2 regions of the Butyrivibrio sp. AD3002 genome follow, and region 2 is predicted to be linked to the other one. Evidence: predicted binding sites of a transcription regulator. Region 2 holds the regulator's gene; the other holds the start of a gene.
What was found. The regulator HrcA, encoded in region 2, represses chaperone genes, less so after heat shock. The targets are predictions, from matches to a motif close to TGTTAGCACTCNNNNNNNNNGAGTGCTAACA.
Positions count from the first base shown of each region.

Region 1: the regulator HrcA is predicted to act here: its motif matches at 4,953-4,983, upstream of htpG (molecular chaperone HtpG).

Region 1 is NZ_ATVV01000003.1:23,914-39,363, forward strand. It holds gene G596_RS0103665 (NAD(P)/FAD-dependent oxidoreductase) at 1-1,199, shown strand, start outside; gene G596_RS0103670 (peptidylprolyl isomerase) at 1,235-2,305, shown strand; gene G596_RS0103675 (right-handed parallel beta-helix repeat-containing protein) at 2,400-3,431, shown strand; gene G596_RS0103680 (helix-turn-helix domain-containing protein) at 3,537-4,190, opposite strand; gene G596_RS0103685 (DUF3990 domain-containing protein) at 4,168-4,842, opposite strand; gene htpG (molecular chaperone HtpG) at 5,129-7,249, shown strand; gene G596_RS0103695 (ABC transporter ATP-binding protein) at 7,493-8,191, shown strand; gene G596_RS0103700 (efflux RND transporter periplasmic adaptor subunit) at 8,234-9,811, shown strand; gene G596_RS0103705 (ABC transporter permease) at 9,811-11,025, shown strand; gene G596_RS0103710 (ABC transporter permease) at 11,082-12,299, shown strand; gene G596_RS0103715 (DUF5717 family protein) at 12,449-15,450, shown strand, end outside.
Region 2 is NZ_ATVV01000002.1:144,984-160,433, forward strand. It holds gene thiI (tRNA uracil 4-sulfurtransferase ThiI) at 1-306, opposite strand, end outside; gene G596_RS0103050 (cysteine desulfurase family protein) at 310-1,518, opposite strand; gene G596_RS0103055 (RsmE family RNA methyltransferase) at 1,592-2,350, opposite strand; gene G596_RS0103060 (50S ribosomal protein L11 methyltransferase) at 2,358-3,419, opposite strand; gene dnaJ (molecular chaperone DnaJ) at 3,520-4,698, opposite strand; gene dnaK (molecular chaperone DnaK) at 4,793-6,673, opposite strand; gene grpE (nucleotide exchange factor GrpE) at 6,785-7,465, opposite strand; gene hrcA (heat-inducible transcriptional repressor HrcA) at 7,485-8,516, opposite strand; gene G596_RS25155 (DUF6465 family protein) at 8,719-9,372, opposite strand; gene G596_RS0103090 (pyridoxal phosphate-dependent aminotransferase) at 9,463-10,707, opposite strand; gene G596_RS0103095 (hypothetical protein) at 10,732-11,685, opposite strand; gene G596_RS0103100 (glycosyltransferase family 2 protein) at 11,675-12,730, opposite strand; gene G596_RS0103105 (DUF5672 family protein) at 12,727-13,494, opposite strand; gene G596_RS0103110 (glycosyl transferase) at 13,506-14,546, opposite strand; gene asnB (asparagine synthase (glutamine-hydrolyzing)) at 14,543-15,450, opposite strand, start outside.

The DNA of each region.
Region 1 (15,450 bases), on a different contig from region 2:
GAGCAGGTGCTTTTTCCGATGGAAAATTATCTCTTTCACCTGATGTAGGTGGAACGCTTCCCGACATTCTTGGTTATGACGAGGCAACGGCTCTCATCAAGGAATCTGATGACATATATCTGAAATTCGGTGCAGATAAGAGTGTATACGGCATAGATAAGGCTGAGGAGATTCGCGAGATCAGAAGGAAGGCGATCAATGCCAACCTTAAACTCGTAGAGTGTCCCATCAGACATCTCGGCACCGAGGAAGGCTATAAGATTTATAAGAAGCTCCAGGAGCACCTTGAGGAAAAAGGCGTGGAGCTTGTGTTCAATACAATGGTTGAAGAGATCCTTGTGGAAGACGGCATTGCCACCGGTGTAAAGACTCATGACGGCACCGTTGTAAATGCAAAGGAAATCGTATCGGCAGTTGGACGTGAGGGCGCTGACTGGTTTCATTCAGTGTGCGATAAGATCGGCATTGAGACCAAGCCCGGAACGGTTGATGTGGGCGTCCGCGTCGAAGTCAGAGATGAGGTTATGCAATTTTTGAATGAAAATCTGTATGAGGCTAAGCTCATCTTCCACACACCTACCTTTGATGACAAAGTCAGAACCTTCTGTACCAATCCTTCCGGAGAGGTTGCGACTGAGTATTATGAGGGCGGACTTGCGGTAGTAAACGGACATGCTTATAAGAGCAGTGATTACAAGACAGACAATACCAACTTTGCGCTGCTTGTTTCCAAGAATTTCACCAAGCCTTTCAAGACTCCTATTGAATACGGAAGGAAAATTGCGGAGCTTGCAAATATGCTTTGCGACGGCAAAATTCTTGTTCAGACTTACGGAGATTTCAGAAGAGGCAGAAGAACAACCGATGAGAGACTTGCAAGAAACAACCTGATTCCCACACTTAAGGATGCGGTTCCCGGAGATCTTTCTCTTGTTTTCCCGCACAGAATCATGGTTGACCTTGATGAAATGATTCAGGCGCTTGATAAGGTCACTCCCGGAATTGCCTCCGAAGAGACACTACTTTACGGTGTTGAGGTTAAGTTCTATTCCAACAAGGTAATCGTGAACAAGGACTTTGAGACCAGCATCGGACACCTTCGTGCAATCGGTGACGGAGCCGGAATAACAAGAGGCCTTCAGCAGGCTAGTGCTAACGGACTTAAAGTGGCAAGGAGTATTCTTAATAAACTTAAATGATGCGAAAAGTCGTGACCGGAGATAACAGAAATATTATGAAAAACAGAATATACAGAATCCGGAAAACTGCCGTGGCAATTGCGATGGCTGCGGCTATGACCTTTTCACTGACAGGATGCGCTGCCCTTGATAATACCAGAGTTGTATTTACCACAGGTTTTAAGGAAAATGAGCTCTTCAGAATAGAGGACAAATCATGCCTGGAGTCTGAGTTTTTGGTGTACCTTTATAATTCTCAGAAGACTTATGAAAAAGGCTTTGGCAGTGAAATCTGGAATGTGAACATAGGCGATGGCAGCATGGAGAGCTATGTTAAGGATAAGTGCCTTGTTGCAATATCTCAGATAAAAGCAATGAATCTTCTCGCTTTGGAGAAAGGAATTGAACTCACGGAATCCGAAATCAGTACTGCAGCAGTGGCCGCTTCCGAGTATTTATCTTCACTCAGCGATGATGAAAAGAAGATGATGGGAGATATAGACGAAGCGACTTTGACGGCGATGTACACAGAGTATGCCACTGCGGATAAGCTCTATAACTACATTATAAGAGACATCAATCCCGAGATAAGTGACGACGAAGCCAGAACCATTACGGTTGAGCAGATAGTGCTTAATACCTGGAAGCTTGATTCCAAGGGAGATAAAATTCCGCTCGAGGGCGCTGAGAAGGAAGCGGTCAGAAACACCGCACTTCAGATACAAAGAGAACTGGGAGAGGGAACCGACTTCAGTGTACTCATGGAAAAATATAATGAGGCTGAGGAGGGAACTGTTTCCATAGGTAAGGGTGATGTGGATTCCGAGATTGAGACTGCAGCGTTTAACCTCGATAACGGAGAGATAAGCGGGGTAATTGAAGCTCAGGATTCATACGTTATATTGAAATGTATAAGTACCTTCAACAGGGAAGAAACAGAGGCCAACAAGGTAAGGATTGTTGAGGAGAGAAAGCGGGAAGTATTTGGACAGCAGTATGATGCTTTTGCATCGGATCTTTCAAAGATACTTAACCAGGGCTTGTACGATAAAATTCATATAGCAGAAACATCCGATGGCAGTGGCAGCGATTTTTTCGATATCTATCGCAAACATTTTTCTGAATGAAACGTATATTAAATTTCATAATTATTTAAGAGGCGCATTATTTGCGCCTCTGTTAATATTATAATAACAACGTTATTTCCTAAGGAGGTTTCTTATGAGGGTTAGAACGAAATTTGTATCTTTGGTAATGGCGGCAGTTGTTGCGGTTCCTATGCTTGCGGTATCTGTACCGGCAGGAGAGGTTAAGGCGGAAAACACTTATAAGCTTTCTGATTATGGGATTAAGCCTGATGATAACAAGTCTGATACGGCTGATATTAATAACTTTATCTCCGAAACAATTGGATCCGGTGGTGGGACTATTGTTTTTGACTCCGGAACATATGACATAAATATTTTGGATTTCGACGGCTATGGTGTTGGAATTAATATTACTAAGCCAAACATATCATTCCAACTTGCCCAAGGAACGGAACTAAAGGTGAAGCCGACTACTATCGGTGAATACTGCGTTATAAGTGTTAAAGCAGATGGATTCAAAATATCTGGCGGGAAGATCACTGGAGATAGATCATCTAATGGAAAGTCCGGAGCTGATGGACATGGCATCGGAGTAATAGATTGTAAGAATGTTACCATCTCTGATATGACAATTTGTAACAACTGGGGAGATGGTATTTATCTTGGATCCATGAACCTTGAGGATAGTCTTTATGGATGTGATGGAGTATCCATTACCAATTGTACGATTTCAAATAACAGAAGAAACAATATAGCTATAGTTGATGCAGATAATGTAACTATAGATAATTGCAAGATTTTGAAGGCCAAGGGTGCTCAACCAAGTTGCGGCATAAATATAGAGCCCAATGCAGTAAATGGAAAAATTCCAGCAGATGAAGTATGTAAGAATATTACTATTAAAAACACCAAAGTAACTTGTGTAAAGCAGGGAACATCTAATTGGTACTTTGCATTTCAAACTATAAAAGACCCATCTAAACCCAAGATGGCGAGTGCTAAAAATGTAAAGATTATAAAATGTAATTTTGGCGGAGATGTAAGCAATTATTCAGGTAAAAAATTCACATTAAAAAATACGAAGATTACCGGAACTTTTTATGATAATAAAAATATGAAAACAAAAGTGAAGAAGTGTAAGATAAAAAAATACTATAAATACTAAAATTACAGGTTGTTCCCGGATGTAAGCCTAAAAACTTATATCCGGGAACTTTTTTTAGTAATTAAATGATAGAAATGAATATTCAGTTGATAACCTGGTAGAAATTCACTTTTCCATTAAGTCCTCAGGTCTACACTTCAATACTCTTGCCATAGAGAGGACCTTTTCTGCTGAGGCTTTATTTATATCCTTATCGCGTATCTCGTATTGCTGAAGGGTTCGCAGGTTCACACCGGAAGCATCCGCCAGAGCTTTTTGGGACAAACCTATGAGTTTTCTGTATGCCTGGATTCGTGTTACTGTTTTGCTTGCAACGGAAAATGAGACATTTTCTATCAAAAGCAATGCGTGGTCGTCTGAGGTGGTATGGCCTGTGTTATATAGTTTTGCCAGCTTCTCGTAATTTAGGGATTCAAATATTCTGGCAAAACTGATATTTTTCTTCCATTGATAGTAGGCAAGAATGTATCCGCACCAGTAATCCACCCCGGTATCGAAGCGAATAAGAGGCTCAGGCCAGGTTCTGTCAGAGAATCCGCAGGTCTCCAAAACTCTGTGATGAAGCTCAGTGCCGGACATTCCGCTGACAACCATGGGATCGCCCTTTTCAAAACGTTCAGCAAAGCCGCTGATAATCATCATCTGAAAAAAATCGTCAGGCTTGATATCGGGAGTTGCTTCAACCAAGTATTCTACAAGCTCGCCAAGATTACTCATGGCATCATGTAAATATAACTCAGAGTATGCGCAGCTGTTCATCGCTTATTCCTTTCTGTATAATTTCATTTAAATAGATACCTTCAGTTTGTTCCTTTCCCAACAATTTCTGATATGATTCTCTGGCGTCAGCATCGCGCTTTATACGCTTTGGCGCGTATATAAGTCCGTTGACAGGTGCGGCTTCCCAAAAGGTGATGCTGTCGAATGCTCTTTTGCTCATTAGCACAACCTGCTTGCCAAGATCACCATATTTCATGGCATATGAGAGCTGCTCTAGCGTTATGGTATTACTGAGGAATGCTCTCGAGAAAGAAAAGTAGGAGTCATCAGCCCTATAGCCGATGATAACATCAGCAGATTTTGTATTGGGAAGATAATTATCAAGTATATATTCCGCGCCTCTTTTTTCTATAGGACTTGAATATCTTATTTTTCTATTGGCAAGCAAAATGGCGAGCCAGTTTAAAATATGAAAATCAGGACTCAGCAATCGCAGGATCTTAAGACCTTCAGTATTGAGACGATATGTGTTTAAGAATCCTCCTTTATCAGTTATTGCTGCCCATTCCCTGGCGAGCTCAGGATCTTCTGTACAGTAAAAGCCTCTGCCATAGTCATTGTCATCTCTCCCATAGCCGAAAACAGGCTTATTTACAACTTGCACAGAACCGTGATATATAGTCATCTCCATAAAAATAATCTCCTAAAACCACAAAAGTACTTCTGTAGAAGTATATAATAATTATACTTCCGTAGCAGTATATTATGCAATATACACCTTCAATTCGTGAATTAACCGTTTATTAGCACTCGCTTCAATTGAGTGCTAATTTTTTATTGACTTTTGTCTCTCACAGTCTTAAACTCATATTTGTGGGTATTCTATATTTAGTAGAACACGCCGCAATAATATTTTAATAAAAAACGCGGAGGGGCCGGTTTTCATCCCGCTTCGCGATAGTAATGGAGGCACTACAATGGAGAAAAAAGGTAATCTTTCAATCAACTCAGAGAATATGTTCCCTATAATCAAAAAGTGGCTGTATTCAGACCACGACATATTCTATCGTGAGGTTATTTCCAACGCATGTGACGCGATCACAAAGATCAAGAAGATGGACATGATGGGAGAGTATACACTTCCCGATGGCTTTAAACCCCGTGTTGACGTTGTTCTTAACGATAAGGATAAGACAATAAAGATTATTGATAACGGTATCGGTATGACAGCTGAAGAGGTTGAAGAGTACATCAACCAGGTAGCTTTTTCAGGTGCTACAGACTTCCTTAACAAGTACAAGGATAAGGCAAATGCAGACCAGATTATCGGACACTTTGGACTTGGTTTCTACTCAACCTTCATGGTATCTGATTATGTTGAGATCGATACTCGTTCATATAAGGAAGATGCGGCTTCAGTACACTGGACCTGCGACGGCGGTTCAGACTTCGAGATGAAGGATGGAGATAAGGAGGACGTAGGTACAGTTATTACTCTTCACCTTTCAGATGACTGCCTTGAGTTCTGCAATGAGTACAAGGCTCGAGAAGTAATCGAGAAATACTGCTCATTCATGCCTTATGAGATTTACCTTTCAAGAGAGAACGAGGAAGGCACAGAGACCATCAAGGAATCCGAGAAGCGCGATGATGATGTTGTAATCGAAGTCATCGAGCCTGAGAAGAAGGAAGAAGCTAAAGATGGCGAGACTTCAGAGGAGAAAAAGGAAGAGGAGAAGAAACTCAAGATCAAGAGGAGACCTCAGCTCCTTAATGATACACATCCTCTCTGGGGAAAGACTCCCAAGGATTGCACCGATGATGAGTACAAGGAATTCTACAGAAAGGTGTTCCGCGATTACAAGGAGCCTCTTTTCTGGATTCACCTTAACATGGACTATCCTTTCAACTTAAAGGGTATCCTCTACTTCCCTAAGATCAACATGGAGTTCGAGTCAGCTGAGGGCGTAATCAAGCTTTACAATAACCAGGTATTCATCGCTGACAATATCAAGGAAGTAATCCCTGAGTACTTGATGCTCCTTAAGGGTGTTATCGATTGCCCTGATCTGCCTCTTAATGTTTCAAGAAGTGCACTTCAGAACGACGGTTTTGTAAAGAAGATTTCAGACTACATTTCCAAGAAGGTAGCTGAGAAGCTTGCAGGTCTCTGCAAGACAGATAAGGAAAACTATGATAAGTACTGGGAGGACATTTCTCCTTTCATCAAGTATGGCTGCCTCAAGGACGACAAGTTCTGCGAGAAGATGAATGACTACATCCTCTTCAAGAACCTTGATGGAAAATATCTCACACTTCCCGAAGCACTCCAGATCAACAAGGAGGCTGAGGAGGCTGCCGCAGCTGAGGAAGCTAAGGATGAGAACGGTAATACAGTAGAAGCTGAAGTAGTAGATGAGAATGGCAATACAGTAAGCGGAGACGGAGCTGACAAGGCCGATGACAAGAAAGACGAGGAAAAGGAACCCCGCACCATTTACTATGTAACAGACGAACAGCAGCAGAGCCAGTACATCAACATGTTCAAGGCTCAGAAGATGGATGCATTCATCTTAAATCACAACATAGATGTGCCTTTTATTCAGCAGCTTGAGTCCAAGAATCAGGACATCAGATTCCAGAGAATCGATGCTGATCTTACAGATACCTTTAAGAGCAGAACATCCAAGAAGGCTGAGAAAGAATTCGAGGAGATCGAGAAGAACATCGGCGAGAAGATGAAGAAGGCTCTTAAGAACGAACAGCTTGTTGTTAAGGTTGAAAAGCTCAAGGATAAGAAGATTTCTTCAATGCTCACTGTATCTGAGGATACCCGCCGTATGCAGGATATGATGAAGATGTATGCAGCAAACGGAATGATGATGGGCGACTTTGGTATGGGCGGCCAGACTCTTATCCTCAATGCTAACCATCCTCTTGTTAAATATGTTATGGACAACGAGGACGGTGAGAACGTAAGCACAATCTGCGAGCAGCTCTATGACCTTGCCCGCATCCAGAATGCACCTCTCGACGCTGAGTCCATGACTAAGTTCGTTCAGAGAAGTAATGATATCATGATGCTTCTTGCTAAGTAATTATTTCTCATATTTTGGGAAAATATTTTTAAGTGTAAAACAGACCGAAATAAGTGTACATTTCGGTCTGTATTTATATATATGATAAATTTACCCTTGAAATCAGGAAAAAAGATCATTTATTTTTTAATAAATGAAGATACAATAGAAGTTGTTTCGTTATATACTATGGTAGATGGTTTATTTTAACCTTGCTATGTAAAAAGTTTTTTGAACAGTCCAATTAAGCAAAGGGGAGGAGTAATGCCTGCGTTAGTTGAGGTACGGGATATATGCAAGATTTATAATCCCGGGGAGAATGAAGTCAGGGCTCTTGATCATGTGAGCCTTACAATAGAAGAAGGGGAATTCGTGGCCATAATCGGTCAATCCGGTTCCGGAAAATCTACACTGATGAATATGCTTGGGTGTCTTGATACACCTACAAGTGGGAGATATCTGCTCCATGGAATGGATGTTTCCCATATGAGTGACGATGAACAGTCAGATGTCAGAAACAGGGAGATAGGATTTATCTTCCAGGGATTTAATCTGATTCAGTCACTTACTGCGCTTGAAAATGTTGAGCTGCCGCTTATGTACAGAGGTGTTCCCAAGAGAAAAAGACGCGAGTTGTCTGTAGCAGCTTTGGAACATGTTGGTCTTGGGAAGCGTATGACGCACAAACCTGCGGAGCTTTCAGGAGGTCAGCAGCAGAGAGTTGCTATAGCAAGGGCGATAGCGCAGGCTCCGCCGATACTTCTTGCGGATGAGCCTACAGGTAACCTTGACAGTGGTTCCAGCAGAGAGATTATTGCTACTATTAAAAATCTGTATGCCGAGGGCAGAACGGTGATACTTATCACCCATGACCCGGGAATTGCGGCACAGGCTAAGAGGATTATAACCATAAGCGACGGAAAAATCGCAAAGGATGAGATAAACGAGAATTTTACTTTGTAACATGAAAGGCTTTGTTTTTAGACTACGAGGAGACAAGTAATTATGAATTTGGTTTTGGGGAAAAAGAAGAATTCAAAGGACACACAGGAAGTAAATGGAGAAGCTAAGGTAGATGCGGCAAAGGATGTAAAGGCAGAAGTTTCGCAGGAAACCAAGACTTATGCTGTGAAAGAAGACACGCCAAGCTATACTCCCGGTAAGAGGAAGGGCTTTGTGAAGTTTATCGTTCTGGGACTTATAGTGCTGATTATCGGCTGGGTGGTTTTCAATAATATAAAGGCAAAAAATGCTCCTACGCCGGTCACAACTGCTACAGTCGGAAAGGGAGACATCGAAGTCATCGTTTCAATCAGCGGAAATGTTGCATCTGACGAGACAAAGAGCTATTACGCGAAGCTTCAGGCACCGATCGGAACACTTAGTTTGTCGGAAGGTGACAGGGTCAATAAGGGCGATGTTATTTATACCTATGATGAAGCTGACCTTGAAAAGACAAAGAAGCAGGCTGAGCTCAATCTTCAGCAGGCAAACGGCAGCTACAGCGGAAGCATCGAAAAGAACAATAAGGCTACTGATGTTCTTGAAGGAAGAAGCATTCACGATATAAACAATCGTCTTGACGAGATTACAAATGAGATAGATGCAATCAATGACAAGATTACAGAGAAGACTTCCAGAATGAATCAGACTCTGACAGACCTTCAGAAGGTAAGCCAGGACGTTGATCAGAACAGGGTTTCAGACAGCTATGATGCTGTACAGAAAAACGAAGCACCTAATGAGAGAAGAACAGAGGACGGCGAGAGCCAGATGGCACTAGAGATTCAGGATGCCATTTCCGATGTCCAGTATGCGTTGTCAAACGATCCGGAGATTCAGGAGTGGAACAGACAGATAACTGCCCTGAATGAAGAAAAGCAGGATCTTTCCGAGCAGTCATCCGCTGAGATGAGTGCTCTTACTTCAGGTGAAAAGAGCTCACTTGCAGCTCAGAGAGAGCTTGCGGAGCTAGAGAGTACAAATACCATCACTGACATTGAAGAGGCAGAGGGCGGAATTAAAGCTGATTTTTCAGGAGTAGTAACAGAGATTGGTGCAAACGAGGGTTCAACAGTTGCTCCCGGAACCAAAATCATGACTATCGAAAGTACCGATGATGTCAGAGTTGATATCCAGATTTCAAAGTCAGATCTTAGTAAGATCAAGAAGGGACAGAAGGTGGATGTCACGATTAACGGCAATGAGTACGAAGGCGAAGTGACACAGATTTCCGGAACAGCTAAGAATAACGCAAGCGGAGTTCCTGTTGTTGATGGCAAAATTAAGATAAAGAATCCCGATGACAGCATTATTCTCGGAGTAGAAGCAACTAATAAGATTCACACCGAGAAGGCAGAGGGTGTTCTTGTCCTTCCTTATGAGTACATCGGAACTGATTCTGAGGGTGATTTCGTATTTGTTATTGATAACGGAATTCTTAAGAGACAGCCTGTTACTCTGGGACTTACCACCAGTACAGATGCAGAGATAAAGGAAGGTGTCAGCGAGGGTGATACCATCGTTACCACCGATCCCACAACCCTTGTCGAAGGAACCAAAGTCATCGAGATGAGCGAGTAATGGATACATTTTTTGAATATATAGAAAGTGCCATAAAAAATATTCTTGGCAATAAGATGCGAACAGCTCTTACGATGCTGGGAATCATAATCGGAATTGCTTCGGTCATCGCGGCGCTTACCATAGGAAACGGAATGGCAAGATATGTAGGAAACGAGGTTGATGCTATAGGCGGAAACGTTGCGGATATATATCTTGATATGTCGGTTGCGGACAGGGGATTTAATAACGACGATATAAGAGAAATCAAGGACAACTTCCCCGGGGTCAGTGCGACATTTTATGACAATGAATACGGCGTTTCTTCAGGACCAAGAGGTGCTTATGATACGCTTATCACTGCTGCCGGATCTGATTATCAGAAATCCACACTGACCAAGCTTGAGACGGGAACCTACTTTACCGATGATCAGGTGGATCAGGGAGCAAGAGTCTGCGTCATGATGAAAAATGATGCGGTGCATCTTTTCGGAACAGCCGATGCACTTGGTAAAACTTTTGAATTAACCGTTGGTGGCAGTTCTATCGAGCTGGAGGTCATCGGAATAAGAGAAAACTGGAGTGAGATGATTTCCAAGATGATTGATATGGAAACCGACTCCTATACAGCTATGATTGAGATGCCGCTAACAACCTATGCCAGAGCTTTTGGTAAGGACATCTCTGAATTCCATACTGTCGAGATATATTGGGATAATACTCAGCCCGGTACTATTGTTAAAAGTATTGTTCGCTTTGTTGAGAACAGACTTGGACTTCGCGGACAGGATGCGGTTTATTACATGAGTATGTCAGATGTATCAGGCCAGGTAGACTCTATTATGGGAGCGATAACAGCATTTATTTCACTGGTTGCGGCCATATCCCTTCTGGTCGGCGGTATAGGTGTTATGAATATCATGCTTGTTACTGTGACTGAGAGAACAAGAGAGATAGGTATAAGAAAATCAATCGGTGCAAGAACAAAGGCTATTCTGATCCAGTTCCTGGCTGAATCCGCTATCATCTCCCTGATGGGCGGAATCGTGGGCGTCATCGTTGGAATAGCGGGTGCTTATGTAGGATGCATACTTCTTGATCTTGAACCTATAATAGACTTCAAAATTGTAATAGGAGCAACGCTCTTTTCTATGATGATAGGAATCTTTTTCGGCATCTATCCGGCAAGAAAAGCAGCAAAACTTAAGCCGATAGACGCACTTGCAAGGAATTGATAGATGCCTTCCCTTGGGGGGAAGGTGTCAGCGAAGCTGACGGATGAGGGTAAGAATTGGAATACATAAAAAGCGCATTTTCCAGTATAAAACAGAATAAAGGAAGAACCTTCCTTACCATGCTTGGTATCTTTATCGGTATATCCTCTGTTATAACAATACTTTCAATAGGTAACGGAATGAAGGTCTTTGTAAACAGCAGTCTTGATGAAATTTCAAGCGGCGGAGTAACAATCAATCTTGATCCCAAGAAAACCGACAGATATCTGGAACCGGAAGATTTTGAAAGGATAAAGGATGCCGTTCCTGAGATGCAGGGAATAACAATGACTATCAACTCGGACGGAACCTATAATGATGGTAAGGATGACAGGCAACTTGGAATTACCGGCGGAACTGCTGATATTTCGCATGAAGAGACGAAAGGAATGCATGCCGGAAGATTCTTTAGGGATGACGAGGCGGAAGCCGGAACGGCAGTATGTGTAATTTCTCAGCAGGATGCTCTCCTTTTGTTCAGGACGGATGATGTTGTTGATAAGACATTTACGGTCGACATCGGGGCCAAGAGTGTTGATCTGATGATAGTCGGCGTTGCAAAGAGCAGTGATGAAGACATTGAATCTGCAAAGGAAGCTATAAAGAAAAAAGAAGAGGCCTATTACTACTGCTCAATTTATGTACCGTATGCTCTTTTGACCGGAAGATTCGGGCTTGCCGGGGATAAGATTACAAGCTTTAAGATTTATACCAATCCGGGGATGGCGGACGAGACAGCTCTTAAAGTAAAAAGTGTAACCGAAAATATGCTTGAGCTTCGAGGCGAAGGAGCAGTACAGATTCAGTCTTTTGCGAGCATTGCAGGAGCATATACCAGTATTCTTGATGTCGTGACACTTGTAGTTGCTCTCATCGCTGCAATTTCGCTCGTAGTCGGTGGAATCGGCGTTATGAATATCATGACGGTTACGGTTACAGAGAGAACCAGAGAAATCGGAATCAGGAAATCTCTCGGAGCCAGAACCTCATACATTCTGATACAGTTCCTGACAGAGTCTGCGATCATTACACTGATAGGCGGAATGATCGGAATGCTTATGGGCTTTCTGTTTACAAAAATTGCGGAGAATTTCATGTCGTTCCCGCCGGTAATCAGTCCGATGAACGTCCTTATGGTTGTTGCGATTTCGATAGCCGATGGACTGTTCTTTGGAATTTATCCCGCGAGAAGAGCGGCGAAGATGGATCCTATCGAAGCTCTCAGGCAGGAGTGATGTGCGCCATATAACGTATAATTATATATGTAAAAACAAACAGAGGATTTTCGTAAATTAAGTCATCCATACATTCAATTGTATGGGTGGCTTTGTGTTTTTTGTGCTATAATAATTTGGAATATGTTTTCTTTCGGGGAATTCTTTACGTGAATAGTGTAATTGACCGCTTATTAAATGGACAATTTGATAATATAGAAAGAACGCTCAGCTTCTCACTTCCGCGCCTGGAATTAAATATTAAACCGGGGGAGGTCTGTGAAGGGAGCTTCATTATCTATGGACCTAAGGACAAGGTTGTGCAAGGGCTCATCTCTACTTCTGAGCTCCGTATGCAGGTTCTGACAGCTGATTTTTCCGGTTATGAATATGAGGTGGGATTTAGGTTTGATGGCACGGGGCTTAGCGCCGGTGATGTCATCAAGGGTGAGTTCTCCGTCATATCCAATCAGGGAGAATATCAGCTTCCTTTTGTTGTGAACGTGGAGATTAGTCACGTGATGTCCAGTATGGGACCGATTCGCAACATGTTTCACTTTGTAAATCTTGCAAAAACCGACTGGGATGAAGCAAGAAAACTCTTTTATTCCGATGAATTTATCGATGTTTTTCAGGAGAATGAGAGTGGCTTTGAAAGTCTGTACAGAGGGCTTTCTTCTGTCCCCATGTCCGAAGCGAACATGGAGGAGTTTCTTATTTCCATAAAAAAGAAACAGCCGATAAGCTATATTCCCGACAGGACTGAGATTGTAATAGATAATCCGACAGCTGTTTCGGAGCATACCGTGATGCTTTCCAGGAACGGTTGGGGGTATACGCGCGTTGAAGTTGAATTTGACGGAGATTTTCTTTCCACGGATTCTCTTGACCTTACCGACAGCGATTTTATCGGAAATAACTGCTTTTTTAAATTTCGTGTGGATGCAAGTCTTTTGCATGAGGGCAATAACTTTGGATTGATAACCTTCAGAACTCCTTATATGGAGGTTAAGATTCCTGTTACCGCCAAGGTGAATCTCGGATTAGAACACCTTTCATCCATACAGATGGAGAAGAAAAAGCTCATAGTAGAACTTGTTAAGCTCTATGAGGATTTCAGATTTAAGAAGATTGGTTCAAGGGACTGGCTTTCGGAGAGCGGAAAACTTGTTAACAGAATGAACGCGGTGGATGCCAAGGATCCCGCTTTCAGATTATATACAGCTCAGTATCTGATTACAGCATCGAGAGTGAGCGAGGGTAAATGGATACTCGACCAGATGAAGCCGGTTCTGGAGGAGGAGTATCCGGACGACGATACCCTTTACTGTTATTATCTATATCTCACTACTCTTGTTGAGAGAGATGAGTATGCGACCAACGAAGTATCCAGAATGATGGAAGGTATATTCTCCAGAAATTCAGATAGCTGGAGAATCGCATGGCTTCTTTTATACATATCGGAGGAGTATGCTAACAGCCCCACCAGCAGATGGGTGCTTATGGAGCAGCAATTCCAGGACGGCTGCAGAAGCCCGATTATTTTTATAGAAGCACTTAACCTTATGTTTGAGTCGCCAACACTTCTTACCAAGGCCTCGGAGTTTGAACTTCAGACTCTTGCCTATGGAGTGAAAAAGGGCGTTCTTCAGCAGAATCTGATAGACCAGATAGTTTACATAGGCTCCAGAGAGCGCGGCTACAATGAGAAGCTGTGCAAGATACTCATGGCCTGCTATCAGACTAATCCCGATAAGATTACGCTGGAAGCAATATGTTCGCTTTTGATAAAGGGGAACAGAACAGATCCCGAATCCTTCGAGTGGTATGCCCTCGGTGTTGAGGAGGAGCTTCATATCACAAGGCTTTATGAGTACTATATGGCTGCCATTTATCTCGATGAGGATGGAATGCTTCCCTGCGAGATATCCAAGATGGTACTCATGTTCTTTTCCTATCAGAGCAATCTTGATTATGAAAAGAATGCGATACTCTACAGGTATCTTCATGAACACAGAGACGAGTATCCTGATATCTATGATTCCTACAGGCTTCAGATTGAGAAGTATCTCGTAGAGCAGGTGGACAAGGGGAGGATTAACAAGGATCTCGGATATTTATATAAAAATCTGCTCACGAGGCAGATGGTTGATGCCAGCAATGCCGACAAGGTTTTGAGAATTTTATACAGCAATGAGATAAGGACTGACAACAAGCGCATGACCAAGGTGATTGTTGTCTACGACAAGCTGGAAAAAGAGGTGGAGTATCCGCTTGCGGGCGGAGTTGCCTATGTTCCTTTGTATGGCAGCGATTACTCAGTTTTCCTTGCGGATGCCGATGACAACAGGTTTGCAGAGGGCATACCATTTATAAATTCAAAGCTCATGCTGGTGGGACAGCTTGCATCCTATGCAACGCCTTATATCCAGAAGGGATCTGAGAGCGTGGAGCTTTTCCTTTGTGATATTGAGAAAAATTCTTATACCATCACGATGGAAAATGTCGGAAGGTTCAGGGAGCTTGCCAGTGATCCCAAGATCAGGTCCATTTGCAGAAAGCATATAAGAGAGAGCCTTATAAGGTTCTATTATGAAAATAACTTTGAGCGTCAGCTTGCGGAGTACATGGATGAGGTTACTATGGAGGATCTCGGAACTGCTGACAGAAGCACGATGTTTGAGCTCATGGTTATGTCAGGTAACTACGATAAGGCTTATAAGCTGGTTCACAGGTTTGGCACGCACAAGCTTGATCCCAGAATTGTTATGCGACTTTTCGGCAGACTTATGGATAATGAGTCGCTCGAGAATACTGAGGACAATGCTAAGATAGCCTGGTATGCGTTCTCTCATGCGAAGTATGATGAGCAGCTTCTGACTTTCCTTGCGGCAAACTATAGCGGAACCGTCAAGGAGATGAGAGACCTCTGGAAAACCGCGAACAATCTAAGTGTTGATGTATTTGAACTGTCTAAGAGAATTCTTACTCAGATACTTTACACCGGAGCACACATCGGCGATAAGATTACTCTTTTCAGAAGCTATGTGGAAAAGAGCGGCGGCGGAGATGAGCTTGAGAGAGCTTTTCTTGCAAAATCGGCCAACGATTACTTCGTGGACAACATGGTTACGGACAGCTATGTTTTTGAGAGAATTGCCACACTTTCGAA
Region 2 (15,450 bases):
CTTTATAACCTCAGCTGACAAGCCGTTAATATCGGGAAGCTTTCCGTCTCCGTCCCTCTCAATGCATACAGCGGGACAAATTCCGGTGATTCCGAACACTGTCTGAAGAGCAGCCACGGTCTCATCGAAATCAAAGCCCTTCGCATTTAAGTAAATTCTTCCGGAAACCCTGAAAATGCTGAACTCACCCTCGCACTTTTCAAGAACGCGCTCCATCTGTTTTACCAGCGCCTCCTCGAAGAGGTATCTGTTCTTACCCTTAATTCCTATCTCTGCGTACTTAATTATAAATGCATGGTACTGCATGGTTTATCTCCTTGAAAACTGTCTGAGCATCGGCACTATCTCGGCAAATGCTTTCACTGTGGTATCAATCTCTTCCTTAGTCGTAAGTTCCGACATGCTGATTCTGACGGTGCTTCCGTAGAAATCCTTGGAAATCCCGATAGCCTTTAAGGTACCGGATACTGAAGGGTGACTTGACGAGCAGGCGCTTCCCGCTGATACGTAAATCTCCTTATCCTCCAGGGCATGGAGCAACACCTCTGCCCTCACGCCTTTAACAGACACGCTGATGATATGCGGAGCTGTCTTTCCTATAGCTTCTGTCAGCTCATCTTCTGAAAAATCGTAGATACTCTTTTCCGAAGTATCAAGTCCGTTAATCCTTATATCCTGAAGAGCCCCTGTAAGGCCTGCAATCAGCTGCTTTTTGCGAGCATAGAGAGTCTCTATTTTTTCATCAAAGCCCTCGTAAATCTCCTGCGCTGCTCTGCCAAGTCCGACAATTCCGGGAACGTTCAAAGTGCCCGAGCGCATGCCGCCCTGCTGGCCGCCGCCGTAGCTTATGGGAATAATTCGCACTCCGTCTCTTACATATAAAAAGCCGATGCCCTTGGGACCGTGTATCTTATGACCGCTGACGGACATCATATCTATTCCGAGGTTCTTGGGAATAATCATCTGTTTCCCGTATCCCTGAACGGCGTCCACATGGAATAGAATCTTGGGATTAGCCGCATGAATGATTTTTCCTGCTTCCTCAAGAGGCATCACTGAGCCAAGCTCATTGTTGACCGCCATGATTGAGACAAGGATGGTGTCCTCTCTGATTGCGTTCTTGAGCTCATCAAGGTCTATGACGCCCTTCTCATTGACGCCAAGGTAAGTCACCTCAAAGCCCTGATCCTCAAGATATTTCATGGAGTTCAGAATCGCCGGATGCTCAACGCTTGTGGTGATGAGGTGCTTTCCCTCTCTGTGATGAGCCATCGCTCCGCCGATTATGGCTGTATTATCGGACTCTGTGCCGCCTGAAGTGAAAAGTATTTCCTTCGGCTTCGCCTTGAGAGTCTTTGCAATTTTCTCTGTTGCTTCCTTTACAAATTGTTCTGCCACAACTCCCTTGTGATGCATGCTGGAAGGATTACCGTAATCCTCGGTCATCATTTGGAGAGTCAGCTTTGCCACGTCGTCATAAACGCGCGTAGTGGCGGAATTATCTAAATATATTTCCATTGTTTGCCTTTCATTCCCCTCATCCGTCAGCTTCGCTGACACCTTCTCCCTGGGAGAAGGCATAGCATTGTATTCAAACTTCAAGATTATACATTAACCATGCGAGCATTGTAAAGCCTGCGGTTTCTGTGCGCAAAATACGCTTGCCCATGGTGATGGTCTTAAAACCTGCCTCTCCGGCATAGCTTATCTCTTCATCGGCAAAGCCGCCCTCAGGTCCGACGAATATTCCGATGCTCTGCCCGGGCTCTATCGAATCAATAACTTCCCTGGTGTACTCCATACCCTCTGCCATCTCGTAGGGAAGGAGCTTCACATCAAGACTCTCCGCATATTTAACCGCTTCCTTGAAGGTCATGGGCGCTTTTACCCCGGGTATAACTCCGCGCTTACTTTGCTTCGCCGCGGCTTCCGATATGGCATTCCACCTCTTAATTTTATTCGCTGCACGCTTTTCATCGAGCTTCACAACGCTTCTTTTCATGGAAACCGGAATTATCTCAAAAGCTCCGAGCTCCACGGCCTTCTGGATTATGAGTTCCATCTTGTCCGCCTTGGGAAGTCCCTGGAACAGGTATATCTTTGATGGAAGCTCTGCGCCGGATTCCTTAATGAAGCGCAGTTCCCCGATAAGTTCGGTGTCGGAGATCGATTCAATGCCGAATCTGTATTCCTTCTGATCGGCGGTGTCCTCATCCATCAGGCTTACCGAGAATTCCTCGCCCGGTTTCATCCTAAGGACGTTAACCATGTGGTTGTAGTCATCGCCTGTGATTACTATTCTTTTTTGGTTGTCTATAAGTTGGGTGCTGCTTGCAAAAAAATGGTACATAGGCCCCTCAATTCTTCTTGGAAATTACGCTGACCCACTCGCCCTGCTTGCAGACCTCGATAATATCAAGGCCGGCGTCCTCGTGAGCCTTTCTGATAACATCTTCCTTGGCTTCAATGATTCCGGAGGTAATGTAAATGCCGCCGGTTTTCAGAAGGCCGGGAACGATGGGTGTGAGCGGAACAAGAACGTAGGGAAGGATATTGGCTACGACGATGTCATACTTCTCCTTGCCAACCTCTTCCTGAACCTTCTCATCATCTATAATGTTTCCGATTATAAGGTCAAAATCCTTATCTGCGATGTCATTGTTCTTCTTGTTGTCGTCAACTGCCGGCTCTGAGCAGGGATCAAGGTCTGTTCCGACGCAGTGTCCTGCTCCGAATTTCATCGCAAGAATGGAAAGCACGCCGCTTCCGGTTCCGATGTCGAGCACCTCTGCTCCGGGAGTCATGTATTTCCTAAGAGCCCTTATGCAAAGCTGAGTGGTCTCGTGCATTCCTGTACCAAACGCGGTTCCGGGATCAATATGAAGTGTGATGTTCGCTTTTTTCTTATCCTCCTCGTCGGGAGTCTCCCAGGAAGGAATTACCAGAACGTCATCCACCAGGAACTTATGGAAGTACTGCTTCCAGTTATTGATCCAGTCGATATCCTCAGTTACATCAACGGAAATCGTTCCGTCGCCTATATCGGAAAAGCTTGAAAGCTCATCGAGAACTCCCCTAATCTCCTGCTTTATCTGATCGGGAGTCTTCTTTATTTCAACCTCTTCACCGTTATCATCATACTCGTGGACGGTCAGCATATTGTCGTCGTCGACTTCGAGAAAAAAGTTCAGATATGCAACACCCTCCTCACCCGGAGCTATTACCGCGCAGCTGTCAACACCTGTCTCCTCATCATCCGCATCCTGAAGATCATCCGTAAACATCTGCTCCTTGTCGGCAGCTGTGAGAGGGGCATTATCCTCTATCTGCGCACCTTCAAGACCGATATCCATCATACTGCTGACAATGATATCCTCTGACTCTTCGTTTGTTCTGATTCTAAAACGCATCCACTTCATAGTTTTACTCCGTTTTTCTAATCTATTTTCAGGAAAAGTATATATAAGTACAATAACAGAAATAGCGGGGAGCTTGTACTCCCCGCTCTGTAATTATGTTTTATTTCTTCTTACCGAAAAATCCGCCCTTTTTCTTACCGCCATCATCATTTCCATCCTTATCTCCGGAAATGCTGTCGGCAGCATGCAAGCTGTCTCCGGTCTTCTCATCAAACTGCTTAAGGAGCTCCTTCGCTTCCTTGGAAAGCTTATCCGGAACCTGAACTACAAGAGTAACATAATGGTCACCTCTTACATCCTTGTTCCTGAGTGTCGGAACACCCTTTCCGCGAAGTCTTACTCTCGTATCTGTCTGAGTACCTGCCTTAACATCATAGAGCACCTTACCGTCAACGGTATCAATAGCAACCGTTCCGCCGAGTGCAGCTATTGCATAAGACATAGGAACTGTTGAGAAAATATCATAATCCTGTCTCTGGAAAATAGGATGATCCTGTACGATAACTTCTACAAGAAGATCTCCTCTGGGTCCACCGTTTCTGCCGGGCTCACCCTTTTCACGGATACGAACGCTCTGTCCGTTATCAATACCTGCGGGGATTGAAACCTGAATTCTCTTGTTGCTTGCAACATATCCTGTTCCGCCGCAATCGGTACACTTATCCTTAATTACCTTACCGCTCCCGTTACAGTCGGGACATGTCTGAACATTTCTGACTGTGCCGAAGAAGGACTGCTGTGTGAATACAACCTGACCTTTACCACCGCACTTGGGACACATCTGAGCTGTTGTTCCCGGCTTAGCACCGGTTCCCTTACAGGTCGGGCAGGGATCCTTAAGTCTAAGTTCCAGTTCCTTCTCACATCCGAAAACTGCTTCCTCAAAGGTTATACGAACGCTGGCACGAATATTTGCTCCCTTTGCGGGGCCGCTCCTCGCACCCTGGCTCCTTCTGCCGCCTCCGAAGAAATCTCCGAATATATCACCGAATATATCGCCAAAGTCTGCTCCACCGAAGTCGAATCCGCCATATCCGCCGGCACCGCCCTCAAATGCAGCGTGACCGAACTGATCATACTGACGTCTCTTCTCAGGATCGCTCAAAACCGCATACGCCTCGGATGCCTCCTTGAACTTGTCTGCTGCAGCTGCATCTCCGGGGTTCATATCCGGATGGTACTTCTTTGCAAGCACACGGTATGCTTTTTTTATTTCATCATCACTGGCTCCCTTGCTAACTCCAAGGACCTCGTAATAATCGCGCTTCTGATCTGCCATGTGTCTCTCCTAATTTACGCTAATTGCCCAATACATCTTATCTGATGTATTGGGCATTAGCAATATTTATATTATTAAAGTTTTATAAAACGGATTAAACCTCTCTGTAGTCGCCGTCAACTACGTCGTCTGCATTACCTGCATCTGAGCTCTGAGCTGAGCCGCCCATGCCGCTCATGTCAGGGCCTGCACCCTGAGCACCTGCTGCGCCCTGAGCACTCTCATAAACCTTAGCGAAGAGAGCCTGAGCATCAGTCATGAGTTTCTCCTTCTGGCTCTTGATTGTGTCGATCTCGCTGTCTGTAAGCTCACGATCCTTAGTCTGCTCAAGAGTATCCTTGAGAGCCTTGAGGTCATCCTCTACAGTCTGCTTCTGAGAAGGATCGATCTTGTCGCCAACTTCCTGGATAGCCTTCTCTGTCTGGAATACGAAGGAATCAGCTTCGTTTCTAGCGTCAATGCCTTCCTTACGCTTCTTATCCTGAGCTTCGTACTCAGCAGCTTCCTTGATAGCCTTATCGATATCTTCGTCAGACATGTTGGAGCCAGCTGTGATTGTGATGTGCTGCTCTTTACCTGTTCCAAGATCCTTAGCGGATACGTTAACGATACCGTTTGCATCGATATCAAATGTAACCTCGATCTGCGGAACACCTCTCATTGCCGGAGGGATTCCATCAAGACGGAACTGTCCGAGTGACTTGTTGTCCTTAGCGAACTGTCTCTCACCCTGAAGAACGTTGATATCAACGGCTGTCTGGTTATCAGCTGCAGTTGAGAATACCTGGCTCTTCTTTGTAGGAATAGTTGTGTTACGCTCGATAAGTCTTGTAGCAACACCACCCATTGTCTCGATTGAAAGTGAAAGAGGTGTTACATCAAGAAGAAGGATATCGCCTGCACCTGTATCGCCTGCAAGCTTACCACCCTGGATACCTGCACCTACTGCTACGCACTCATCGGGATTAAGGTTCTTTGAAGGCTCATGTCCTGTGAGCTGCTTAACCTTCTCAACTACGCAGGGAACACGTGTTGAACCACCTACAAGGAGAACTTTTCCAAGGTCTGAATAGTTAAGGCCTGCATCCTTCATAGCGTTCTGTACCGGAATAGCACTTCTCTCTACGAGGTCGTGGATAAGCTCCTCGAACTTAGCTCTTGTGAGATCCATATCAAAGTGCTTGGGGCCTTCTGCTGTAGCTGTAATGAAAGGAAGGTTGATGTTGGTTGTTGTAGAAGAAGAAAGTTCCTTCTTAGCCTTCTCAGCTGCTTCCTTAAGTCTCTGCATAGCCATCTTATCGCTTGAAAGGTCTACGCCTTCCTTAGCCTTGAACTCAGATACCATCCAGTCAATGATCTTCTGGTCAAAGTCGTCACCACCGAGGTGTGTGTCACCGTTTGTTGAAAGAACTTCGATAACACCGTCACCTATATCGATGATTGATACGTCGAAGGTACCACCACCAAGGTCGTATACCATGATCTTCTGCTCTTTTTCGTTATCAAGACCGTAAGCAAGAGCTGCTGCTGTAGGCTCGTTGATAATACGCTTTACTTCAAGACCTGCAATCTTACCTGCATCCTTTGTAGCCTGACGCTGTGCGTCATTGAAGTATGCGGGAACTGTGATTACTGCCTCTGTTACTTTTTCGCCGAGATACTGTTCTGCGTCTGCCTTCAGCTTCTGAAGGATCATAGCTGAAATCTGCTGAGGAGAATACTTCTTGCCGTCGATTGTGCGGCCGTTGTCTGTACCCATATCTCTCTTGATTGATGAGATTGTGTTCTCAGCGTTTGTTACTGCCTGACGCTTAGCGGGCTCACCTACGAGACGCTCGCCATTCTTTGTGAAAGCTACAATTGAAGGTGTTGTTCTTGCACCCTCAGCGTTAGCGATAACGGTGGGCTGACCACCTTCCATAACAGCTACGCAGCTGTTGGTTGTTCCTAAATCGATACCTATGATCTTACTCATTTTATTTTCCTCCGTTTAATTTCAAGACCCCTCATCCGGCACTTCGTGCCACCTTCTCCCAAGGGAGAAGGCTTATTTGAGGTGGCATTTCTTGTAAAATTGTTCTATATATTACTTCGCAACGGCAACCATGCTGTGTCTGAGCACTGTGTCGTGATACATATAACCCTTCTGAAGCTCCTGTGCCACGAATCCTTCCTCGACATCTTCGCTCTCAACCTGCATTACAGCGTTGTGGAAATTAGGATCAAATTCCTTTCCAACGGCTTCGATGGGAGTTACACCAAGATCCTCAATCTGCTTCATAAGCTGCTTGTATATCATATTCATTCCGTCTGCAAAAGCGGAATTCTTCTCTTCTTCAGGGACAGCAGCAAGTCCTCTTTCGAAGTTATCTACAACAGGGAGAATTTTCTCAAGTACACTGGATGCTCCCTGGTTGAACATCTGCGCCTTTTCTCTGTCGGTTCTTGTTCTGAAGTTCTCAAACTCAGCAAGCTGGCGCATGTATTTATCCTGCATCTCTTCGAACTTTTCTTTGTAAGGGTTCTTCTTTTCTTTTTTACCGAAAAGACCTTTCTTCTCACCCTCGGCGTTTTCAGTGTTCTCGGCACCTTCTACGTTCTCAGCGGCCTCTGCTACAGCTTCGGCAGCCTCTTCCTCTGCGGCCTCGGCAACCTTGTTTGCTGCATCAGCTACCTTTTTAGCCTTCTCGGCAACTTCCTGCTGAAGTTCCTTTGCAGTTTTCTTACCGGACACTGTATTTGTATCCTTCTTAACTTCCTTACTCACTTAAATACTCCTTATGGTTCTATTCTTTTTTATATAAATCATCCAGAGCTCTCATCATATTCTTAAGTGCTCCGACAACTTTGTCGTAATCCATTCGCTTAGGTCCGATAACTCCTACCGTTCCTCTCATGCCCTCTCCGAGATCGTAGGTCGCTGTTACAACGCTGCAATCCTTCATGGACTGAACCGGAGACTCATTACCGATGTAAACCTGTATACCTGTCTCCTCTGAGGAGGACTGAAGCGCATTCTCAACGATACTTGTAAGATCGCTCTTATCCTCAAAAGTGGTTATGAGGTCACTTGCTCTCTCCTTATCAGCAAGCTCGGGATATCTGAAAATGTTGTTCGCACCGCTGGTGTAAATCTGAAGGTCCTCATCCTCCGTAATGGCATCTCCGGCTGTATCGAGTATCTTGTCGATTATCTCGCTGTGGATACCCGCCTCCTGCTTCATCGCAGTTATAAGTCCGAGGTTAATGTCCTCTATGGAAAGTCCTGCAAGTCTGGTATTAAGCAGGATATTGAGCTTAAGCATATCCGCTTCGGAAAGCTCCTGCTCCACCTCAACCATTCGGTTCTTAATTACGTTTCCTTCTATTACTATAGTGGTAAGAATGTGTTCCTCATCCACTCTGGAAAGCTGTACGAATTTCAGCTTATTCCTTCTGATCATGGGTGCTGAGATCATTGAAGCGTAGTTGGTATCAACCGCCAGGGTCTTAGCAACCTGCTTAAGGAGCTTCTCAAGCTTCTCTTCTTTATCAAGAAGCATCTCCTTCATGTTCTCAACTTCCTGTTCCTTCTCAGCGAGCATCTCATCTACATAAACTCTGTAGCCCTGATCTGACGGAATACGTCCCGCGGAAGTATGAGGCTGCAATATAAGTCCCATCTCCTCAAGATCCGCCATCTCGTTTCTGATGGTAGCCGAACTGAGATTAAGATCCGTGTACTTGGAAATCGTCCTACTGCCCACTGGCTCGCCTGTCTCGAGGTAATTGCGAACAATTGCATGCAGTATTTTCTTTTTTCTGTCATCCAGTTGCATCACAAACCTCCTTTTTGATGTGTTAGCACTCAACGTCATTGAGTGCTAACATCTTCTGAGAATAAATTACCACTATAAATTATTAATGTCAATAAAAAACCCCAAGGATTTCTCCCTGGGGACGAATAATCTACATATATGTGATAAAGTCCCGGCCTGCAGCAAGCAAGCTTGCCAGGCCGGGACCTTCCATCCTTGTTTATCACATCCCAAAATCAGCATGAACCTCGCCGTTAACAACGAAGTATACTCTTTCCTCTTCGGGCTTTACATAAAGCTCAAGAGTCTTGATCTCGGAAACTTTTCTTCCCATATCATACTGCCATACATTCTTGGCATTCTCGATAAAGGTGTCATATGTAACGCTCTTATCAGCATACTGAAGAACGATATTTGTCTTTGTTGCAGGAGCCTTTGCAGCTGTTGTCTTCTTTGCTGCGGGCTTCTTAGCTGCTGTAGCCTTCTTTGCTGCAGGCTTCTTAGCTGCGGGCTTAGCTGCTGCCTTAGTCTCAGTCTTCTTGGCTGCTGCCTTGGTTGCTGTAGCCTTTTTAGCAGGTGCTGCCTTCTTTGCTGCAGGCTTCTTTGCTGCGGGCTTCTTCTCTTCCTTCTTATCAGCTGCCTTGGTCTCAGTCTTCTTAGCTGCTGTCTTAGTTGCTGTAGCCTTCTTTGCTGCGGGCTTCTTAGCTGCTGCCTTCTTTGCTGCGGGCTTCTTAGCTGCTGTAGCCTTCTTCTCCTCAGCCTTAGGTGCCTCTGCCTCAGCAGGCTTTACTTCATCCTTCTTTTCTGCAGCAATTACCGGTTTCTTGATAGTCGCAATCGGCTTTAAAGCTGCTTCTCTCAACTTGTCTTCAGCCATATCTCCCTCTCTTTCCGTAAGGAACGCGTGTTATGCGTTTTTGCAAATTTATCATTACGTTTTTGAGTTTAGTACATATTCTAAAAAAAGTCAACATTTATGCGCTTTTAGACCAGATTCTATTCTTGAAAGCGCCTTTTTAAGCACTTCCATGGAGGACGCAAACGAAATTCTCACGAATCCTGGGGCAAAATAAGCACTTCCGGGCATCATTGCAACACCATATTTTTCCAACAAATATTCGCATAATCGTGTATCGTCATCTATAATTCCGTAACCCTCGTATTCTTTTCCGAGAAAAGCACGGATATCGAAGAACGCATAGAAGGCTCCCTGGATCTCATGGCAGATGACACCGGGTATCTCACGCAGTTTTTCCTGAACAAAGTCTCTGCGCTTCTCAAACTCTGATCTCATGAGCTCGACAGAATCCTGGGGCCCACAAAGCGCCTCAACCGCCGCATACTGAGAAATGCTGGGAGGTGTGGTCGTTGTCTGGCTCTGCACCTTCACCGCTGCGCCAATGACATCGGCTCTGCCGCAGACGTATCCAAGTCTCCAGCCTGTCATGGAGTATGTCTTGGAAAAACCGTTAACCACGATAGTTCTGTCCTTCATCCCCTCAAACGCTGAAATGCTTTTGTGGCGATTCTCACCGTATATTATTTTTTCATAGATTTCATCGGAAATAACAAAGATATCCCTGCTGATCGCAAGGTCAGAGAGCCCCTTCAGCTCATCCTCGCCGTAAACCTTGCCGGTGGGATTGTCCGGGGTACATATTATAACAGCCTTGGTGTGCTCATTTATCGCACTCTCAATGGCTTCAAGATCAAGAGAAAAATCGTCCTTCCTCTTCACAAGAACGGGCTTTGCGCCTGCAAGAGCTACCATATCGGGATAGCTGACATAGCACGGAATGGGGATTATGACCTCATCACCCTCGCCCGCAGCAGCGCACAGCGCACCAAACAGCGCCTGCTTCGCACCGACGGTCACTGCCACCTCATTCATCTCATAGGTGACGCCGTTGTCCTTTTTCATCTTCTCGATTATCGCCTCCCGAAGCGATGCGATACCGTTTCCGGTGGTGTATTTGGTGAAATTCTCATTGATTGCCCGTATTCCCGCTTCTTTGATATTGTCCGGCGTGGGGAAATCGGGCTCGCCCACATTGAGAGAAACTATGTCCTCTCCCTTCCGCCTAAGCTCCTCCACCTTTCCGAAGAGAGCCGTGGTCGGGGACATTTTTACCGCCGCCATTCTCGTAGATAATGTTGTGCTCATACTTTTTTCATACTCCTCATCCGTCAGCTTCGCTGACACCTTCTCCATAAATGGAGAAGGCATAACTACTTGTTACTTTATAAGCATCCTTCTAATTTTATGGTACGCCTTCCTGATGAACCTTCCCACCGTAATATCCAGCTTATGATACAGCCTTGAAAAAGCTGTAATGGGTGGCATTACCAGATAATCATACTCTCCTATATGCTTAAGAAGGTACTCCGGATAACTTCCGTCGACCTCCGTACGCTCAAATCTCGCATCCCTTCCGAAGATGTCCCTGCCGAGCACCAGATTATCCATGGTCTCAGCCAGAATCTCGCGGTCGTTGTATTCCTGATGCGCAGCCGCTTTTACCTTGACGCCTATCCTCTCGACGGGATTGGTCTCGTGCCTTCCGCCCATGTAGCCGAAGTGCCAGCCGCCGTCAGCGACTCTGACAGACCTTTTATCGCAGGGTGACACCAGATCGCGTAGCCTTACGATTCCCTCGCGCGGAATATTATCTATGGAAGTAATCTTTGTTCCAAGCCACTTCCTGTCGCTCTCCGCAACCTCCGGGAACTCTCCGGTAATCGAGAGCAGCTTTCCTGACTTTTCTTCCATATTGAGGAACACATAAAAATTCCTCTGCGCCAGGTGGTAGACCTTCGTCTTATCAAAATTCTCTATGATTTTCGTAAGAACCTTGGGATTTGGAATCTCATCCACATCACCGAACAGGATTATGTCGTCGCTCGTCGCGCCGACTTTCTTCAGCCCCTCTATCAGACGGTTTTTCTGAAAATAATCCCTCTCGTGGGTCAACGCATCCACCGGCGAATCAGTGACCACCACATACTCTATGCGGTCAAGATAATCCTTGAAAAGATCTCTGTTCTTTTCAAAGCAAAGCTCCTTCTCTTCACCTGAGAAGGTCATTGTTGACTCTTCTATAATGAACTTATCCACGTATGGGCTAAGGATTTCTAACCTAAGCCTCAGGATGTCCACTTCATTAAAAAATGGAATGCAATCATATACCATTTTTTCTGATCCTCGCTTTAATCCGGGATTTCAGGCGCGTCTTCCTGCTAAGAAGCATCAGCCGCAAAACCGGCATACCCGCCACCTGATACCTGTAAACATACGCATCCTCCTCGGATGCCCAGGACGGAAGCTTGCCCTTCCCATACTCTTTATAAAAATCGGACCCCATCATCTCCTTCATCTTCCGCTTGATCTCGGAAAAAGGAAGGTCCGAATAGATAAGCTTTTTCATGCCTATCGTGCAGGTCAGGGTCTTGCGCTCGTTTATAACCTCAGTAAAACCACCCTTTGCCCACTTTTTCGCATAATCGTCCAAAACCTCGAAGGCCTTCTCCTGGTTCTCCATAAAGTTTTCATGATAACCGCCCGTAAGCCCCTCTTCGTTTATTCTGTAAAAATACAGTATCCTGTCGAGATATGCAATGCTTTTTGCTTTATCAATTATTTCAGCGGTCTGCAGAAGGTCCTCTCCGTAATTGAGCTTCCTGTTCACCGTCTCCTCGATGCGGCCCGCAAGCTCTTTTCCTATGCACTTGTTCCACATGGCATTTAGCATATCACCGGAGCACATTATTTCATAGAACTTCTTCTTGCCGTCGCCCGAATAAATCTTGCCCTCTTTAAAGGGAAAAGGAAACATCTTCGACTCCGGAGTGCTCATCTCGGCCGCGTTATACAGGATTATCTCAGGCCTCTTACCTTTTCTTTCATATTTAGAAGCCGCTTTCTGAAGCTCAGTGAATATCCCCGGAGCCACGGCGTCATCAGCATCCATGAAAACAAGATAATCTCCCGAAGCTCTCTTTATTCCCTCCTGCCTCGCATCGTAGGCGGACGCGGGTCCCATATGCACCGTCTTTACAAATGGAAAACGGTTTGCAAGTTCGCCGCATATATAGCCACTTCTGTCTGTGGAGCCGTTTTCAATAAGAAGAACCTCGATACTGTTCTCCATCCCCTCAGCGGCCTTTACTATAGAAGACGTCGCTTCACTTATGTACTTTTCAGCATTGTGAACAGGCACTATTACCGAAAACTTCATGTTATATTGTGCTCCCTCTTCCACTTTTCACTTCTTCTCCAGAACAGCAAGGGCCTTACGGCCATCTTGAATCTCTTCGCAGGGCTGTAGAAATGCGGATATCCCTCATTTTCTCCCCACCATTTATGAAAAACGAAAGGCTCCACTCCCTTGTTCTCGGGAAGCGGATGTTCTCTTCCAAACTTTACCGCGCTATCTAAATCAGCCCACTTAAGGCCGTCCTTTTCCATCTGATTTTTGCAGTGACAACAAAGGAAAATATCCTCGTTGTAAAAGCCGTCATATACCTTAACCCAGGGAAGGTCGTGCTCCTTAGGATAATCAAGAAGTCTCTTCGACCTTATGGATACGCTGTTTCCGACTCTGCAGATGTTGCCCTCGCTGTCCCTGTAGGCATAGTCATTCTTCGGAAGAGGCCAGGGAGAGCCTATATAATCGTAGTTAAGAAAGCTCTCGTCCCAGTTTTCCGGATGTATCACAAAGCCGTCCGCATGCACAATAAGAACAAAGTCCGTCTTAATGTGATCGCGAAGTTCATATACCATTTTGTAATTGAATTTGTCGATGTCATCGAGCTTTGATGTGTAGCTGAAGCGTATGTCCTTTGGAAGATAAAACGGCTTTTTATCCGTAATCAGGACCGCGTCGCCGAATTCGATATCGCGCATGCTGTACTTCATCGCCTGCACGGTCTCATATACATCTACACTTGTCATCGCTGCAATCGTGACTCTCGGAAGCTGCAGCTTCTTTGTATTATTCATATATCCTCTATTTATCCGAAGGTTTTTATTATTCCGGTTCTCCTTAATAAGGATCGCCACATTTTCTTAAAGAAGAACACTCCATACAAAAGTCTTCTCCTTATATTCTGGAAAAATTCCCTTACCGCTCCCGGCCTTACATTTCTTCTTGCATAAAGTGCTGAGTGCTTCTTGTATTCCGCCAGTTCAGCTCTGCATTCATCGGCGCTAAAGAGCCTTCCCTTTTTATCCTGATAGGTAAGGAAGCTGTAAATATTCTGCTCCGATGACCAGAAACCGTCGGAAATATTGTGTCTTGCCCAATACTTCGGAGCAATCGCGTATTTCAATTCAGTGCTCGACATAACTGGCATCATCGCAAAGGATGAATTCGAAAGAATAAGGTATCTCGCATTTTTTATGGTGACGTAGTCCTTGCCCATGTCGAAGTGGTGACACTCATACTCGGGAAGCACCTTCCTGGCAGCCTCCTCATCCTCGGTGATTATCATGAACCGCATATTCGGATTCACTTTTTTCATATTTTCGATGGCGTTTAACCAGTACTTTCTGTCGAGGAAAAGCTCCGGACAGCTCGTATACTCGCCGCCTCTCATATTGATGATGCAGAGGTCGTCCGCGGTGTATTCGTAGGACTCTGCCTCCTCCTTCACATGGAGCCAGTCCTTAATCTTATCGCGGTACTTCTCAAAATAGGACTGATCCTGGAGATTCCCGTATATAAGCGTGTTGTCTTCAATTTCAAAAAGCCTCAGGTCAGCCCCCGAAATATAGCAGCCATTGGTCATGTCATGAACCGAATTCCCCATGAAAAGTCTGTCATCCTGCTCATGGAAAATCGTGAATTTGTCCATATCTTCACGAGGGATCTCAGTTCCAAGATCTATGTCCATGAAATACATGCCTTTGTTAGAATGGAAAACGTTGCCGACCTGCCCCGGGTTCACAAACCCGAAGGGGACGCCCCGCTCCTCGGCCATGCATCTCGTGACTACATAGAAAAACAGCTGATTTCCAAGGCCGTAGCCCTTAATAAATTCTGCACCTATCATAAAAACTCTTCCTCATACCACTGTTGGAACATCAGGATGTACCAGATTTGGATCCTGTAGATGCCCCTCTCGGTAAAGTCTGTCCAGATTTTCTCGACAACCTCCGGGTCAAGAATACCCTGCTGCCTGATTTTTTCCTTATTAAGAAGGCCCTCGGCCCAGTCGCGGAGGTCGCTGTCAAGAAGCCACTTCTCAATCGGAATCGAAAAGCCCTTCTTCGGGCGCTCCATCATTTCCTTCGGAACGTAGCGGTAGAGCACGTCACGAAGAACCTTCTTACCCACCTTGTCGTCGCGAAGGTACTGAATCGGAAGGCTCCAGGCGAACTCAATCACATCCCTGTCAAGCATCGGCACACGCGTTTCAAGCGATACCGCCATCGCTGTTCTGTCCACCTTCACAAGGATATCGTCGGGGTGGTAGACCAGCATATCCATAAGCATGCACTGGTGATTCACTTCCTCAAGAAATCCGTTTGGAAGCTCCGTGTATTTATAGGGAATGGTTCCTCTCTTAAGCGCAATCCTCTTTGTAAGCGGATCCGTCTCATGCTCCATTCTGTGGATATCCACGGGTCCCTCGGCGCCAAGGAGTGTCCCCTTTATTCTGTAAATATCTTTATTTTTAAGGGGTGAATTCAAGACTATCGAGCTAGCAACCTTCCTTATAGGATAGGGCACGCCGTGCATCTTCCCCCAGATTCTGCTGATGGATTCATATGAAGTGTAGCCGCAGAACAGCTCATCTCCGCCGTCTCCGGAAAGGGATACGGTCACGTGATCCCTCGTCATCTTGCTCACAAGATATGTGGGAATCTGTGATGAATCTGCAAAAGGCTCGGCAAACATATGCGCAAGTCCGGGAATAACGGCCTTGGCATCTTTTTCCGTAATATAGAGCTCAG